2 regions of the Caloranaerobacter sp. TR13 genome follow, and region 2 is predicted to be linked to the other one. Evidence: a T-box and tRNA genes for the amino acid it is inferred to sense, from the RefSeq annotation. Region 2 holds a T-box; the other holds one or more tRNA genes.

What was found. The T-box of region 2 lies ahead of leuS (leucine--tRNA ligase). A T-box ahead of a tRNA ligase gene usually reads a tRNA of that ligase, here a tRNA-Leu.
Region 1: it encodes a tRNA-Leu, which carries the amino acid that the T-box ahead of leuS (leucine--tRNA ligase) is inferred to sense. The anticodon was not compared.

The regions. Positions count from the first base shown of each region.
Region 1 covers NZ_JXLL01000002.1:11,013-19,150, reverse strand. Annotated here, with positions in the region: gene TR13x_RS03295 (CPBP family intramembrane glutamic endopeptidase) at 1-175, opposite strand, end outside; gene clpX (ATP-dependent Clp protease ATP-binding subunit ClpX) at 297-1,574, opposite strand; gene clpP (ATP-dependent Clp endopeptidase proteolytic subunit ClpP) at 1,594-2,178, opposite strand; gene tig (trigger factor) at 2,203-3,489, opposite strand; tRNA gene TR13x_RS03275 (tRNA-Leu) at 3,750-3,833, opposite strand; gene TR13x_RS03270 (NupC/NupG family nucleoside CNT transporter) at 4,336-5,556, shown strand; gene TR13x_RS03265 (ATP-dependent helicase) at 5,785-7,869, shown strand; gene TR13x_RS03260 (ABC transporter ATP-binding protein) at 7,894-8,138, opposite strand, start outside.
Region 2 covers NZ_JXLL01000001.1:102,908-111,045, forward strand. Annotated here, with positions in the region: gene obgE (GTPase ObgE) at 97-1,377, shown strand; gene TR13x_RS00485 (hypothetical protein) at 1,402-1,584, shown strand; gene yhbY (ribosome assembly RNA-binding protein YhbY) at 1,596-1,886, shown strand; gene TR13x_RS11080 (hypothetical protein) at 1,943-2,119, shown strand; gene TR13x_RS00495 (hypothetical protein) at 2,161-2,361, shown strand; gene TR13x_RS00500 (N-acetylmuramoyl-L-alanine amidase) at 2,447-3,148, shown strand; gene TR13x_RS00505 (hypothetical protein) at 3,148-3,462, shown strand; gene nadD (nicotinate-nucleotide adenylyltransferase) at 3,566-4,240, shown strand; gene yqeK (bis(5'-nucleosyl)-tetraphosphatase (symmetrical) YqeK) at 4,299-4,823, shown strand; gene rsfS (ribosome silencing factor) at 4,875-5,228, shown strand; T-box leader at 5,259-5,438, shown strand; gene leuS (leucine--tRNA ligase) at 5,544-8,018, shown strand; gene TR13x_RS00530 (RidA family protein) at 8,039-8,138, shown strand, end outside.

The sequences.
Region 1 (8,138 bases), on a different contig from region 2:
ATAAGAAAAGTCCATCATAAAAAAGTAGAAGAAAAATCTCACAAATAGGCAGTACATATTTAAGCAGTTTTTGATTTAATTTATCTAAAAAAATCCACATTTCTACATACTGCTTTAAAAGAATTACTATCAAAAATATTGTAAAAATAAATTTTACATACGACAATACTCCCACATCAATCCCCCCAATGGTATACAATAATATTTTATCAAAAATAATACAACTTTCAATTAAAAATAAGTTTTATCACTTAGGGAGGATTAAAATATGAAAAATGCCCGCATAAGCGGACATTTTATGACACAGATTCTTTATTATCTTGCTTTTTTCTAGTCCTTCTCTTCTTCTTTTCAGCTAAAACAAAAGTAGGTTTAGATTTATTTAAAATAGTATCTTTAGTGATAATGCATTTTTTAATATCATCTCTAGTAGGTATTTCATACATAATATCTAGCATGATTTCTTCTAAGATACCCCTTAAACCTCTAGCACCAGTCTTTCTTTCAATAGCTTTTTGAGCCACTACTTCTAATGCTTCATCATCAAATTCAAGTTCAACGTCATCCATTTTAAACAGCTCTTTGTATTGCTTAACAATAGCATTTTTAGGCTTAGTAAGAATATCTTTCAATGCTTCTTTATCAAGCTGCTCTAATGTAACTATAACTGGTATTCTTCCTACGAACTCTGGAATAAGTCCGTATTTCAATAAATCCCCTGGCTCAATTTGTTTTAACAGCTCTCCTACATCTTTTACTTCCTTACTTTGTATTTCAGCTCCAAAGCCCATAGACTTCTTACCTATTCTTCTTTGTATTATCTTTTCTATACCATCAAATGCTCCACCAACTATAAATAGGATATTAGTAGTATCTATTTGAATAAACTCCTGATGAGGGTGTTTCCTTCCTCCTTGAGGAGGAACACTAGCAATTGTCCCTTCTAAAATTTTAAGAAGTGCTTGCTGAACGCCTTCACCACTAACATCTCTAGTAATTGATGGATTATCAGATTTTCTTGCTATCTTATCAATCTCATCTATATAAATAATACCTTTTTCTGCCCTTTCAATGTCATAATCTGCTGCTTGTATTAATTTAAGCAAAATATTTTCAACATCTTCTCCAACATATCCTGCTTCAGTTAAAGAAGTAGCGTCAGCTATAGCAAAAGGAACATTTAAGATTTTAGCAAGAGTCTGAGCAAGCAGTGTCTTACCTGAACCTGTAGGACCAATTAATACAATATTACTCTTTTGTAATTCAACATCTTGGTCAGTAATCTTTCGGTTTATGCGTTTGTAATGATTATACACTGCAACAGCTAATGCTCTTTTTGCTCTGTCCTGCTTTATTACATACTGGTCTAATATTTCTTTTATTTCCTTTGGTTTAGGAAGCTCATTTAAATCGAATTCCATTATTTCTTCAAATTCTTCATCAATTATTTCTTGGCATAACTCAATACACTCATCACAAATATATACATTAGGTCCTGCTATTAGTCTTCTAACTTGGTCTTGAGTTTTTCCGCAAAAAGAACATTTCAGCTGTTTTTGTTCAAATCTTGACATTATGACACCTCTCTTAATGTTATTTCCTAAAAGTTATTACATCATCTATTAATCCGTATTCCTTTGCTTCATGTGCTGACATAAAGAAATCTCTATCTGTATCTCTTGAAATTCTTTCGTATGATTGACCTGTTCTTTCACTTAAAATTTTATTTATCTTCTCTCTCATTTTAATTATTCTCTCAGCATGTATCCTTATATCTTCAGCCTGACCTCTAGTTCCTCCTAAAGGCTGATGTATCATAACCTCAGCATTAGGAAGTGCAAATCTCTTACCCTTAGCTCCAGCTGCAAGTAAAAATGCTCCCATACTAGCTGCCATTCCTATGCATATTGTTGAAACATCAGGCTTAATATACTGCATTGTATCATAAATTGCAAAACCTGCAGTTATGGAACCTCCTGGACTATTTATATAAAGCTGAATATCTTTATCAGGATCCTCTGCTTCTAAGAATAACAACTGAGCTACTACTAAACTTGCAGTTGTATCATTAATTTCATCAGTTATGAAAATAATTCTTTCTTTTAATAGTCTGGAATAAATATCGTATGATCTTTCGCCTCTATTAGTCTGTTCAACAACAACTGGCACTAATGCCATAGACTATCCCTCCTGGTTAAAAGTCTACTGAAATTTAGCATTTTCTACTAAAAATTCAGCTGTTTTCCTTTTAATTATACCCTCTTTAATATATTCTAACTCTTCTTGTCTTATATTTTTCTTGAATTTTTCAAAATCTTGTCCGTATTGTTCAGCAATTTTCTTTAATTCTTCATCTAAATCTTCTTCTGTCTCTTTTATGTTTTCTTTCTTAGCTATTGCTTCTAAAACTAATTCTGTTTTCACTGTCTTTTCAGCTTCTGGTCTGAACTTTTCTTTTAAATCTTCTATCTTAGTATTTGTTAATTCTAAGTATTTATTTAAATCTAATCCCTGATATCTTAAAGTAAACTCAAAATTTCTTACTTGATAATCTACTTCATTTTCAATCATTACTTCTGGTATATCAACTTCTGCTGCTTCTACAACTTTTTCTATTACTTTATTTTCTTTTTCAGCTTTTTCTCTTTCTTTAGCTTGTTTTTCTAATCTTTTCTTAATATCTTCTTTTAATTCATCTAAAGTATCAAATTCACTAACATCTTTTGCAAATTCATCATCTAATTCAGGTAAGTCTTTTTGTTTAATTTCATGTATTTTTATCTTGAATGTAGCATCTTTACCAGCAAGGTCTTCTGCATGATATTCTTCTGGAAACTTCACATTTATTTCGAATTCTTCATCTTTATTCTTGCCAACTAATTGTTCTTCAAAACCAGGTATAAATCTGCCTGAACCAATTTCTAATATTTGATTATATGCTGTTCCGCCTTCAAATTTCTCTCCATCTACATATCCTTCATAATCAATTGTTAATATATCTCCTTCTTTTGCTGGTCTATCTGTTACTTCTACTAATCTAGCGTTTCTTTCTTGCATTGATTTTAATTCATCTTCAACATCTTTTTCTGTAACATTATACTCAATCTTTTCAATTTCTATACCTTTATAGTCACCTAACTTAACTTCTGGCTTAACTATTACTTCTGCTGTAAATACTACAGGCTTACCACTTTCAATTTGCTCTATGTCAATTACTGGTCTATCTACTGGCTCTAAGTTGTGTTTTTTTATTGCTTCATTATATGCTTCAGGAAAAACAATGTTTATAGCATCTTCATAGAATATTCCTTCTCCATATCTTGCTTCTATAATTGCTCTTGGAGCTTTACCTTTTCTGAAACCTGGTATATTGAACTTATGTCTGTTCTTTAAATATGCTTTTTGAACTCCCTCTTTAAATTTTTTTTCATCAACTTCAATTTTTAAAGTTACATTATAATTCTCTTTTTTAATGATTTCTGAATTCATTTTCGCTCCTCCTCATTTCTTTTAGTTGTTTAATATTTTTATGTAGTTTTCATTTTCTGTCCTTAATTAGTAATTATCGCCTTTTGATGCCATTTTTATAATCCATTTGTTCTAATCCATAGGAAATCAGTCTTGAACCACTATATTATATCATAAAAATTTTTTCAATGTCTATTATTGTCTTATTTTGTATAAAATACTTTTTTTGAAAATACGAAAAAAACCAATGGTTCACCCATTGGCTTTTTACTTTATGTCAGTGGTGCGGGTGGAGGGACTCGAACCCCCACGCCAAAGGCACTAGATCCTAAGTCTAGCGCGTCTGCCAATTCCGCCACACCCGCGTAATCCATAAGCGTTTTGCCGACAAAATTAATTATACATACTATTATATACATTGTCAATAGTTTTTTGCTATTTTGTTGCCCACTATTCGATGTTCTTAATTCTTAATTCTTAATTCGTAATTCACTATTCGTCATTCGACTGTCGAAAAATGAATAACCAAATAATTTTGCATTTCCAATTTTCAATTTTTTATTCCTGTCCTCTGTCCCCTACTTAGTTTTCTCCTGCCCTCTGTACCCTGGCACCTATTCTCTAATTCCAGTACCAAGTATTTAGTACCCAGCACCAAGTACCCATTTCCATAAATTACTTATTCCCTTTAGTTAAAACGTTTGCTATAATAATGCTTGTCGCTATTTTTCGCTTTCAATTTTATTTAAAAAAGTTTTTTTACATTTAAAATTTTTTCTTTGCAAACCCATTAGGGTTATGCTATAATGGGAAAGCGTTTCTTATTTTCTGGAAAATCCAAAGATAAAAGTTAGAAAGGGGATACAAATGGAAAAATTAATTAGTTTTTTAGGTGTTTTCGTAATGATTTTTATTGCTTACTTATTATCTGAAAATAAGAAAAAGATCAATTGGAGACTTGTATTAATAGGTACATCTCTTCAACTTATCTTTGCTCTTTTAGTTCTAAAGTGGACGCCTGGTCAAGTTGCTTTTACATTCTTAAGCGATTTAGTAACAAAATTACTTGATTTCACAAAAGAAGGAACAGCTTTCCTATTCGGCAATTTACTAAATATAGAAAGTTTTGGTTTTATATTTGCTCTACAAATATTACCTACAATAATTTTCTTCTCATCACTTATGACTATTTTATATCACTTAGGCGTAATGCAAGTTGTAGTATCATTATTAGCTAAAGTAATGCTTAAATTAATGGGTACAAGTGGTGCTGAATCTTTATCAGCAGCAGCAAATATATTTGTTGGACAAACAGAAGCTCCTCTTGTAATCAAGCCATACATTAAATCAATGACTAAATCAGAGTTATTAACAGTTATGACAGGTGGTATGGCTACTGTTGCAGGTGGAGTTATGGCAGGATACGTTTCAATGGGTGTTGATGCAGGTCACTTAATAGCTGCTAGTATAATGTCTGCACCTGCCAGCCTTGTTATCGCTAAAATAATGATTCCAGAAACAGAAACGCCGGTAACTAAAGGACAAGTTGATGTTAAATTAGAAGAATTAGATGCAAATGTTATAGACGCTGCTGCAAGAGGTGCTAGTGAAGGTTTATCATTAGCTTTAAACGTTGGAGCTATGTTACTTGCTTTTATAGCTATGGTTGCTTTACTAAACTCATTATTAAGCTGGTTTGGTGGCATAATAGGACTTGATTTCTTAAGCTTAGAATGGATACTAGGTAGATTATTTGCTCCATTAGCATTTATCATGGGTGTACCTATGAGCGATGTAATTCAAGCAGGTAATCTATTAGGTCAAAAAATCGTTATAAACGAGTTCTTTGCTTACGCAAATCTATCAAATTTAATCAAAGATGGTGTATTAAGTCAAAGAACTATTATCATATTAACATATGCTCTTTGTGGTTTTGCTAACTTCAGTTCAATCGGAATTCAAATCGGTGGTATCGGTGGATTAGCACCTGAAAGACGTTCTGATATAGCTAAGTTAGGTATTAAAGCTTTAATAGGCGGTTCACTTGCTGCATTTATGACAGCTACAATTGCAGGTATATTAATCTAATATAGTATACAAAGCCCTGGTTATCCAGGGCTTTAGTTTTTTATATTAATTAATGAATTGAAAAAATAACGCTCATACATATTACCCAGTACCAAGTACCCAATTTCTAATTTTGCATTTTACATTTTCAATTTTATATTTTTCCCCTGTCCACTGTCCCCTGTTCTCTGTTCCCTATAAAATATGTTAAAATATGAAAGGTAATCTTATTTTAAGGAGGAACTTCTGTTGCAAAATAGATTTTTTCAGCTTCTTGATAAAAAATTTGGAATATGCCTTACTAAGCAACAAAAGGAAGCTGTTTTACATAAAGAAGGACCAGCAATCGTTCTAGCTGTTCCCGGTGCAGGTAAAACCACAGTCCTTATATGCCGAACTATGAACTTAATATTAAATCATAAAGTTAATCCAAATAATATTCTAACTATTACATTCAGTAAAGCCTCTGCTTTAGATATGAAAAATAGATTTGTATCAACTTTCGGCAATGTCTCAAATGTAAAGCCTAATTTTTCTACAATACACAGTTTCTCCTATTCAGTCATAAGATACTTTTCTAAAATAAAAGGAATAAAATATGAACTTTTAGAAGGTAATAATTCTAAAATAAATAAAAGTTTATTACTTAAAGAAATTTACTATAAAATTAATAAAATACAAATTAATGAAGAAAAACTAGAAGATTTGATAAATACTATAAGTTATATAAAAAACATGATGATTAAACCAGAAGACATTAACAGTTTCAATAATTCTGGTATAAAAAATCTATACAATATATTTATAGAATATGAAAACTATAAAAAAAGGACAGGGTTTATAGATTTTGACGATATGCTTACCCTTTCTCTAAATATATTAGAAAATAATCCAGTTATTTTAGCTCAATGCAGAAAAAGATATCCTTATATACAAGTAGATGAGGGGCAAGATACATCAAAAATTCAAAACAGATTAATCAAACTACTTGCACATCCTAAAAATAATTTATTTGTAGTGGCTGATGATGACCAGTCTATTTATGGATTTAGAGGAGCTACACCTCATGAACTATTAAATTTTAAAAATATAGATTATCCTGATGCTAAAATGTTCTTTATGGAAGAAAACTTTCGTTCAACTAAAACTATAGTAGACATCAGTAACAAGTTTATACAATTAAATAAAATTAGATTTAAGAAAAACTTATATACCAGAAATGAAGAAAATGAACCGATAAAAATTATTAAATTAAATGATGAATTTGATCAAATAGAATACATTATCAGACAATTAAAAAAAATTGAGGATTTATCTACTACTGCTATACTTTTTAGGAATAATATATCTTCGGTAGGCTTAATAGACAAGCTAGAAAGAAATAATATTTCATTCTATATAAAGGATACAAAGAAATTACATGTATTTAAACATTGGGTTTGTCAGGACATAATTTCTTTCTTGAAGCTTTCTTTAGACAATACTGATATAAATTCTTTTCAAAAAATCTACTATAAAATGAATGGTTATATTACTAAGAAAAGTGTTGAATATATAAAATCAGCAAAGCCAAATGAAAATATTTTTGAAAGTCTGATAAATCTACCAGAATTAAAAAACTTTCAAAAAAGAAATTACATCAGATTGAAATCTAACTTCAAATACTTATCCAAACTAAAGGCTTATGATGCAATATGTTTTATAGAAAACGAACTACAATACAGAGAATTTCTTATAAATAATTCAAGAAAATATGGTAATTCATTCGAATATTCAAACACTATAATATCAATACTAAAAATAATTGCTAAAGAAACTAATTCTATTAATGAATTTTTAGCAAGATTAAATAGCTTAGCTGAAATGTTACAACATACGAAATTTAATAAAAATAATGCAGTAACCCTTTCAACTATACATTCAGCAAAAGGATTAGAGTTTGAAAATGTATATATTATAGATCTAATAGATGGTGAATTCCCTTCGTCTAGCAGTATTGAAGCATTAGAATTAAATGTTATTGAGCCTTTCGAAGAAGAACGCAGACTATTTTATGTAGGAATTACTAGAGCTAAAAGAAATCTTAATTTGATAACTATTAACTTTAAAAATGGAGAAAGAGTACTTCCTTCAAGGTTTGTTCAAGAAATAGAAGCTATAGGTAAACCATTAAGGCATGATTATAAAGTTGGTGCTACTGTAGTGCATAAAAAATTTGGTATAGGAATTATAAAATTTATAGATGATGAGAATATTATAATAGACTTTGAAAAAGCGGGTATAAAACAGTTATCTACAAGAATTTGTATGGAAAAAAACTTACTAAAAACATAAAGCGGCAAATGCCGCTTTATGTTTTTAAATATTATTTATCTCTTTTACATAATGACATGCAACAAAATGTTCATTGCCTATATCTACTAATTTAGGCTCTTCATTGAAACACTTGTCCTTAGCATAAGGACATCTCTTTGCAAATCTACATCCTGGTGGCGGATTAATTGGTGAAGATACCTCTCCTTTAAGAATGATTCTTTCTCTTTTCTTCTTAATGCTTGGTACTGGTATAGCAGATAATAAAGCTTTAGTATATGGGTGATATG
Region 2 (8,138 bases):
AAATTCATATAGATTTGTTTATAATATAAATATAGTTGACACATTTAATTGAATTGGTATAATGAAATTATTAATATTTAAGTAAGGATGATGATTATGTTTGTGGATGTTGCAAAAATCTTTGTAAAAGGTGGGAATGGAGGACACGGAGCAGTTGCATTTAGAAGAGAAAAATATGAGCCATCTGGAGGACCAGCAGGTGGAGATGGTGGAGATGGCGGAAATGTTATTTTAGAAGTCGATGAAGGAATAAGGACATTAATGGATTTTAGATATAGACGTCACTATAGGGCCGAAAATGGCGAAAATGGAAAATCTAAGAAGCAATATGGTAAAAAAGGTAAAGATTTAATTTTAAAAGTTCCACCAGGAACTATAGTAAAAGATATAGAAACTGGTGTAGTTATAGCAGACCTTACTAAAAATGGAGAAAGGTTCATTGTTGCAAGAGGAGGACGTGGTGGTAGAGGTAATGCTAAGTTTGCTACATCTACAAGACAGGCCCCTCGTTTTGCAGAAGCAGGCGAAAAGGGAGAAGAAAGATGGATAACATTAGAACTAAAACTTTTAGCAGATGTAGGACTAGTAGGATTCCCTAATGTAGGTAAATCTACGTTGTTATCCACTTTAACAGATGCTAGACCTAAAATCGCAAACTATCATTTTACAACATTGACGCCAAATTTGGGTGTTGTTAGAATTTCAGATGATAATAGTTTTGTTATAGCAGATATTCCAGGTTTAATTGAAGGAGCACATGCAGGTGTAGGTCTAGGACATGAGTTTTTAAGACATGTTGAGAGAACAAGACTATTAGTTCATTTAATAGATGCATCTGGTTTAGAAGGAAGAGATCCAATTGACGATTTCTATAAAATTAATGAGGAATTAAAGAAATATAGCCCTAAACTTGCAGATAAGCCTCAAATTGTTGTAGCTAATAAAATGGATTTGCCCCAGGCAAGAGAAAATTTTTCTAGGATCAAAGAAGAAATGGATAAACTTAGGCTTGAATTAATTCCAATCTCTGCTGCTACTTCAAAGGGATTAGACGAGCTCAAATATGCAATATGGAATAAACTTAAGGAAATTGGAGACCCAGAACCGATAGTTGAAGTTGTAGAAGATATTAATTTTTATGAATTTAATAAAAATAAAAATAAAGTTATTGTAAAGAAAGAGGGAGATAAATATATAGTAGAAGGTGATCCAATAGAGAAACTAATTAATTCAACTAATTTTGATGATTTAGATTCATTAAGGCATTTCCAAAAAGTTATGAGAAAGCGGGGAATCGTTGATGAATTGAAGAAGTTAGGAATAAAAGATGGAGAGATAGTTAGTATATGTGGTTACGAATTTGAATTTTTTGATTAAAGAGATGGAGGGGCAATAGAATAAATGGAGTGTTTTAACTGTGGAAATTGTAATTTAAACGAATCAACATATTATTGTATAGCAAAAGGAGAAATAGTAATAAATTCTAATTACAAACCACAAGAGAAAATTAGAAGTGGCTGGAAAAAAGGTAACAAAGATTATGAAATTCATAGAAGAAAGTCAAAGAAGGAAATAGAAGTATAAGGAGTGGTTTGGTGCTTACAGGCAAACAAAGGAGTTATTTAAAAAGTATAGCTAATGGTTTAGATCCAATTATTCAGATAGGAAAAAATGGTATATCTGAAAATTTAATAAAACAAATAGATGATGCTTTAGAAGCTAGAGAGATTATTAAAGTTAAAATATTAAATAATAGTTTATTAGAAACAAAAGAGACAGCTAATGAAATTGCAAAATTAACTAATTCAGAATTTGTACAGAGTATAGGAAATAAGTTTGTTTTATATAGAGAATCTAAAGAAAGTAAAAAAATAGAGCTTCCATAATATGAATAAATATATATAACCCTGGATAAAATATTGAAAAAACGGGAGGGTTATATATGGATAATAGAATGGATAAGAATAATTACGTAAAGAAAAGCACTGTTGCTGATAATGCAATAAAGGAAGCTCAAAACATTACAGGTGTTGTTGTAGGTGAGTTTCCAAACATACCTGGATTAATAAGCAAAAATATAACAAACATGAATGATAGTAGAAAAGGGAGATTGGAATAATAGGCCAATCTCTTTGCTTTTTTTGTGAAAGGGGTGATACTATGGAAAAAAGAAATTTAAAACAATTAGAAAGATTATTTGATAGTGGCTTTAAGTGTATAAAATATGAAAATGGGGAAAATGGTGAATTTAAAGCATATTTGAAAAATTTTGAAACTGAAAAGATAGATACAATAGTTTCTAGCGATGAAAATGAAATAACTAAGATGAAAGAGTTAATTGATGAAAATAGCTTGTATTAAAAGGTACCTTTAATATGGTACCTTTTTTTTATATTTGAATAAGATATATTGAGAAGATATAATAAAAAATTTGAAAGGTGATGGTATGAGGAGATTTAAACAATATACTATAGAGCAAATTGAAATGTTTTTAGATAAATATGAATTCAAAAGACAAATTTATGAAATACATTTTCATCATACATGGAAACCAACTAAGGAAGATTATGTACAAGCTGAAGATAAAGAAAAGATTATTCTAGGCATGTGGAGATATCATACCGAGGTAAGAAGATTTATTGATATAGCTCAACATTTCACTGTAGCACCAGATGGAACAATATGGGATGGAAGGGATTTAGAGAAAAGTCCTGCATCAATATATGGCAGAAATAATGGTGCAATTTCTATTGAACATATCGGTAATTTTGATGAAGAGAAATTAGAAGGCATACAGTTAGAAGCAAGTGTTAGACTAATAGCTGCAATAATTCAAAATATAAAAAATAAACAGGATAGAGTGCCGACTTTGGTATTTCATAGAGAATATAGTGATAAAACATGTCCAGGCCTGCTTGTTGATAAGGGGGAAATATTGAAACTTGTTAATGAAAGATTGAAGTATAACATGCCATTTAAGGATGTAACTCCTGATATGTGGTCATATGAATATATTAAAAGAGCAGCAGAGTTAGGTTTAATTAAAGGTGATGGTGAAGGGAATTTTAAACCTAAGGACTACTTGACTAGAGAACAGGGTGTTGCATTAATTATGAGATTATATGATTTGTTGAAGGGGGAAGACTAATGGAAACATTAATAATAATTGTAATCACGTTTATAGCTGGAATTGCAGTTGCTAAGTTAATACCTTATATAAAAGATTTTAAAGTTACTTCGGAAGAAAAGGCAAAAGTGCAAGAAATATTAATTGATACTGCTAAAAATATATTAGAAGTTGCTAATACAAAAGATAAAGAACAGCTTATATTGGCTATAACAAATATAACTTATAGAGAGCTTGAAAAAGAAAATATAAAAGGTTTTACTAAAAAAGATATCGAACTTATGGCTAGGATTATAGTAGATAAATTAGAAGCTTTATTTAAAACTAGGAATTGATATTCCTAGTTTTGTTCATAAATAATTGTGATAAGAAATATTTGACTTATGTGTTTATTTAAAATAATATATAATATCATAACTTAAGTAAGAGGTGTAATAAATGGATATTGATACGTTTGCTGAATTAGCATTTAAAAACAAAAATAATGAAAAAAATATAGAATGTAGAGGACTTAAAAGAATTGGAATAATGGGAGGTACTTTTGACCCAATACATATAGGACATTTAGTTATAGCAGAAGAAATTAGAAATGAGTTTGAATTAGATAAAGTTATTTTTATTCCAGCAGGAAACCCTCCTCATAAAGATAATAAAAAAATAACTTCTGCTAGACACAGATATATAATGACGTTATTAGCTACGATTTCAAACCCTTATTTTGAAGTATCTACTATAGAAATAGAAAAAAAAGAAACTACATATACTATCGACACTATTAAAATGTTAAGAAAAGTATGTAATAATGCAGAGTTATATTTCATAACCGGTGCAGACTCTATTTTCGAGCTTCATACTTGGAAAAGTATTGGTGAATTATTAAAGCTATGCAATTTTATAGCGGCAACTAGACCGGGATTTGAAATGGCTAAGCTTGAGAGCAAAATACAAGAAATAAAAAATGAATATGGTGTAGAAATATATACTACGATGGTGACATCTTTACAAATATCATCTACTGAAATAAGAGATAGAATAAGAGATGGTAAAACTATTAAGTATCTTGTGCCTGAAACAGTAGAAAGATATATTTATAAAAATAAATTGTATAGGTAAATAACTATAGGAGGGATGTACTATAATACACGAATTAAAGAAAAAGCTAAAACACTATATTGATGAGGAAAGATTTATACATTCCATTGGGGTTATGGAAACAGCAGAAAAACTTGCTGATGTTTATGGATGTGATAAATACAAAGCACGACTTGCTGGTTTGATTCATGATTGCGGTAAACTTAAGAATGATAGAGAATTATTGAAAATGGCATTTGAATTTGGTATAATTCATGATGATGTCAAAGATGTTAATATTGCTTTACTTCATGGTCCTTTGGGTGCAGAAATAGCAAAATATGAATTTGGAATTGAAGATTTAGAAATATTAAACGCAGTAAAGTATCATACTACTGGTAAAGAAAACATGAATTTATTAGAGAAAATTATTTATATAGCAGATTATATTGAACCTAATAGAGATTTTCCATCAGTAGAAATATTGAGAGAATTAGCTTTTTTAGATTTAGATAAAGCAGTGCTGATGGCAATGAATAATACGATAAAATATGTTGTAGACAATGGATGGATATTAGATATTAAAACTGTGCAGGCGAGAAATTTTTTACTTAAGAGAATCTAAAGAAAAAGTTTAAAAAATACATAGATTATAACAGCTAGGAGGTTTGATGTAGTGACAAATATAGATAATAGAATATCAGTAATTTTAGAAGCTGCAGACAACAAAAAAGCTTTTGATATCAAACTTTTAGATATATCAAATATAACAACCATAGCAGATTACTTTATATTTGTAAGTGGTAATAATGAAAGACAGGTTATAGCGATAGCGGATGAAATTGAAGATAAAATGTATCAATTAGGATATGATGTAATTAGTAAAGAAGGGTATAGAGAAGGTAGATGGGTATTGCTTGATTTCGGCGATATAGTAGTGCATGTTTTTCATAAAGAAGATAGAGAATTTTATAATTTAGATAGACTGTGGATAGATGCTAAAGAAATTGATATTGACAATATAATTTAAATTTATCTATAATAAAGTAAATAGAATAAGGATTAAATAAAGAGTAGTAGGTAAATTAGGTTATTTCAGAGAGTCAGTGGTTGGTGCGAACTGGCATAACCGTTTACTGAACTTGCTTTATGTGAAAATGGTTGGTCTCCGTTATAGGACCTACGAGTGGGCTTACAAGCCAATTAGGGTGGTACCGCGGGATAACTTCTCGTCCCTAAGCAATTAGGGATTAGAAGTTTTTTTATTATATAATAGTTTATTATTAGTAATAGCCTATAAGATGATGGCTGTTAGCCATTTATAAAAAAGTGAAGGAGGGGTATGATGGCTTACAATTTTAGTAGAATCGAGAAAAAATGGCAAGAAATATGGGAAAATAATAATGCTTTTAAAGCTAGTGAAGATGAAGCTCAAAAATATTATGTACTAGAAATGTTTCCTTATCCATCTGGTAAAATACATATGGGTCATGTACGTAACTATTCAATAGGGGATGTATTTGCAAGATTTAAAAGAATGAGAGGTTTTAACGTATTACATCCTATGGGGTGGGATGCGTTTGGTCTACCTGCTGAAAATGCAGCTATAAAACATGGTATACATCCTAACAAGTGGACATTAGAAAATATTGATGAAATGAAAAAACAATTAAAGAGATTAGGGCTTAGTTATGATTGGAATAGAGAAGCGACTACTTGTTTACCAGATTATTACAAATGGACACAATGGTTTTTTATACAACTATATAAAAGAGGATTAGCTTATAAGAAAAAATCATCTGTAAATTGGTGTCCTTCTTGCGAAACTGTATTGGCTAATGAGCAGGTTGTTAACGGAGCTTGTGAAAGATGTGATACGCCTGTTGGAAAAAAAGAACTAGAACAATGGTATTTTAAGATTACTGATTATGCAGAAAGATTACTTGAAGATATAAAAGAGCTTGATGGTTGGCCAGAAAAAGTTAAAATAATGCAGAAAAATTGGATTGGTAAGAGTGAAGGTGCTGAAATAGATTTTGAAATTAAAGATTACGATAAAAAATTAAAGGTTTTTACAACTAGACCAGATACAATTTATGGCGTAACTTATATGGTAATGGCACCAGAACATCCATATATAAATGAACTAGTAAAGGGAACAGAGTACGAAGAAGAAGTACTTGAATTTAAAAAGAAAATGGAACATGTATCAGAAATTGATAGAACCTCAACAACTGCAGAAAAAGAAGGAGTTTTCATAGGAAGATATGCTGTAAATCCTGTTACTAAAGAAGAAATACCTATTTATATTGCTAACTATGTATTAATAGACTATGGAACTGGTGCTATTATGGCTGTACCAGGTCACGATCAAAGAGATTTTGAATTTGCTAAGAAATATAGCATACCAATAAGACCTGTAATAAAACCAGTTGATGGAGATTTTGATGAGGATGATTTAAAAGAAGCATATATTGGCGAAGGTGTAATGATAAACTCTGATAAATTCAATGGTTTAGATAATAGAACTGCTAAAATTAAAATAACAAAATATATTGAAGAATTAGAAGTTGGAAAAGCTACTGTAAATTACAGGCTTAGAGACTGGTTAATTTCAAGACAGAGATATTGGGGTACGCCAATACCTATAGTATATTGTGATGACTGTGGAATAGTACCTGTTAAAGAAGAAGATCTTCCAGTAAAGCTGCCAACAGATGTAGAATTTACAGGTAAAGGACAGTCTCCTTTAACAACAAGTAAGGAGTTTATGTATACTAGCTGTCCGAAGTGTGGTAAAAAGGCAAGAAGAGAAACCGACACTATGGATACTTTTATTGATTCTTCATGGTATTTCTTAAGATATACTGATCCAAAAAATGAAAATGAACCATTTAATAAAGATAAAGCGAATTATTGGATGAAGGTAGATCAGTATATAGGTGGAGTAGAGCATGCTATATTACACCTTTTATATTCTAGATTCTTTGTTAAAGTATTATATGATATGGGACTTTCACCAGTAAATGAACCTTTTAAAAATCTGCTTACACAGGGTATGGTACTTAAAGATGGAGCAAAAATGTCTAAATCTAAAGGTAATGTAGTAAGCCCAGAAGTAATAATTTCTAATTATGGTGCTGATACTGCAAGGTTATTTGTATTATTTGCGGCTCCACCTGAAAGAGATTTAGAGTGGAGTGACCAAGGTGTAGAAGGATGTTATAGATTCTTAAACAGAGTATATAGGTTAGTAGAAGAGTTAAAAGGAGTATATAATAATAAGTGTGAAATCAATATTGATAAATTAAATAAAGCTGATAAGAATTTAAGATATGTTTTACATTCTACAATTCAGAAGGTGACTATTGATGTAGAAGATAGATTTAACTTTAATACAGCTATAAGCAGCATTATGGAACTTGTTAATGAAATATATAAATATAAGGATAATACAGAATCTAGTGACTATAAGAGCGCTATTCTAGCAGAAGCAATTGATAATCTAATATTATTATTAGCACCTTTTGCTCCACATTTAACTGAAGAACTTTGGAATTCAGTTGGCAATGAAGGAAGTGTGCACCAGCAAAAATGGCCTGAGTATGATGAAAAAGCTATAGTTAAAGACCAAATAACAGTAGTAATTCAAGTAAATGGAAAAGTGAGAGATAAAGTCGAAGTTGATGCTAATATTGATAAGGAAAGCTTAGAAAAATTAGCATTAAATAGCGAAAGAGTTAAAAGCTTTATAGATGGCAAAGAGGTTAAAAAAGTTATAGTTGTGCCTAAAAAATTAGTTAATATAGTTGCAAAGTAAAATAAAGAGGAGGAGTGGAAATGGATAAAAAAGTAATTTCAACTGATAAGGCGCCTAAAGCTATTGGGCCTTATTCTCAAGGGATAGTAGCAGGTAACATGATTTTTACATCAGGTCAAC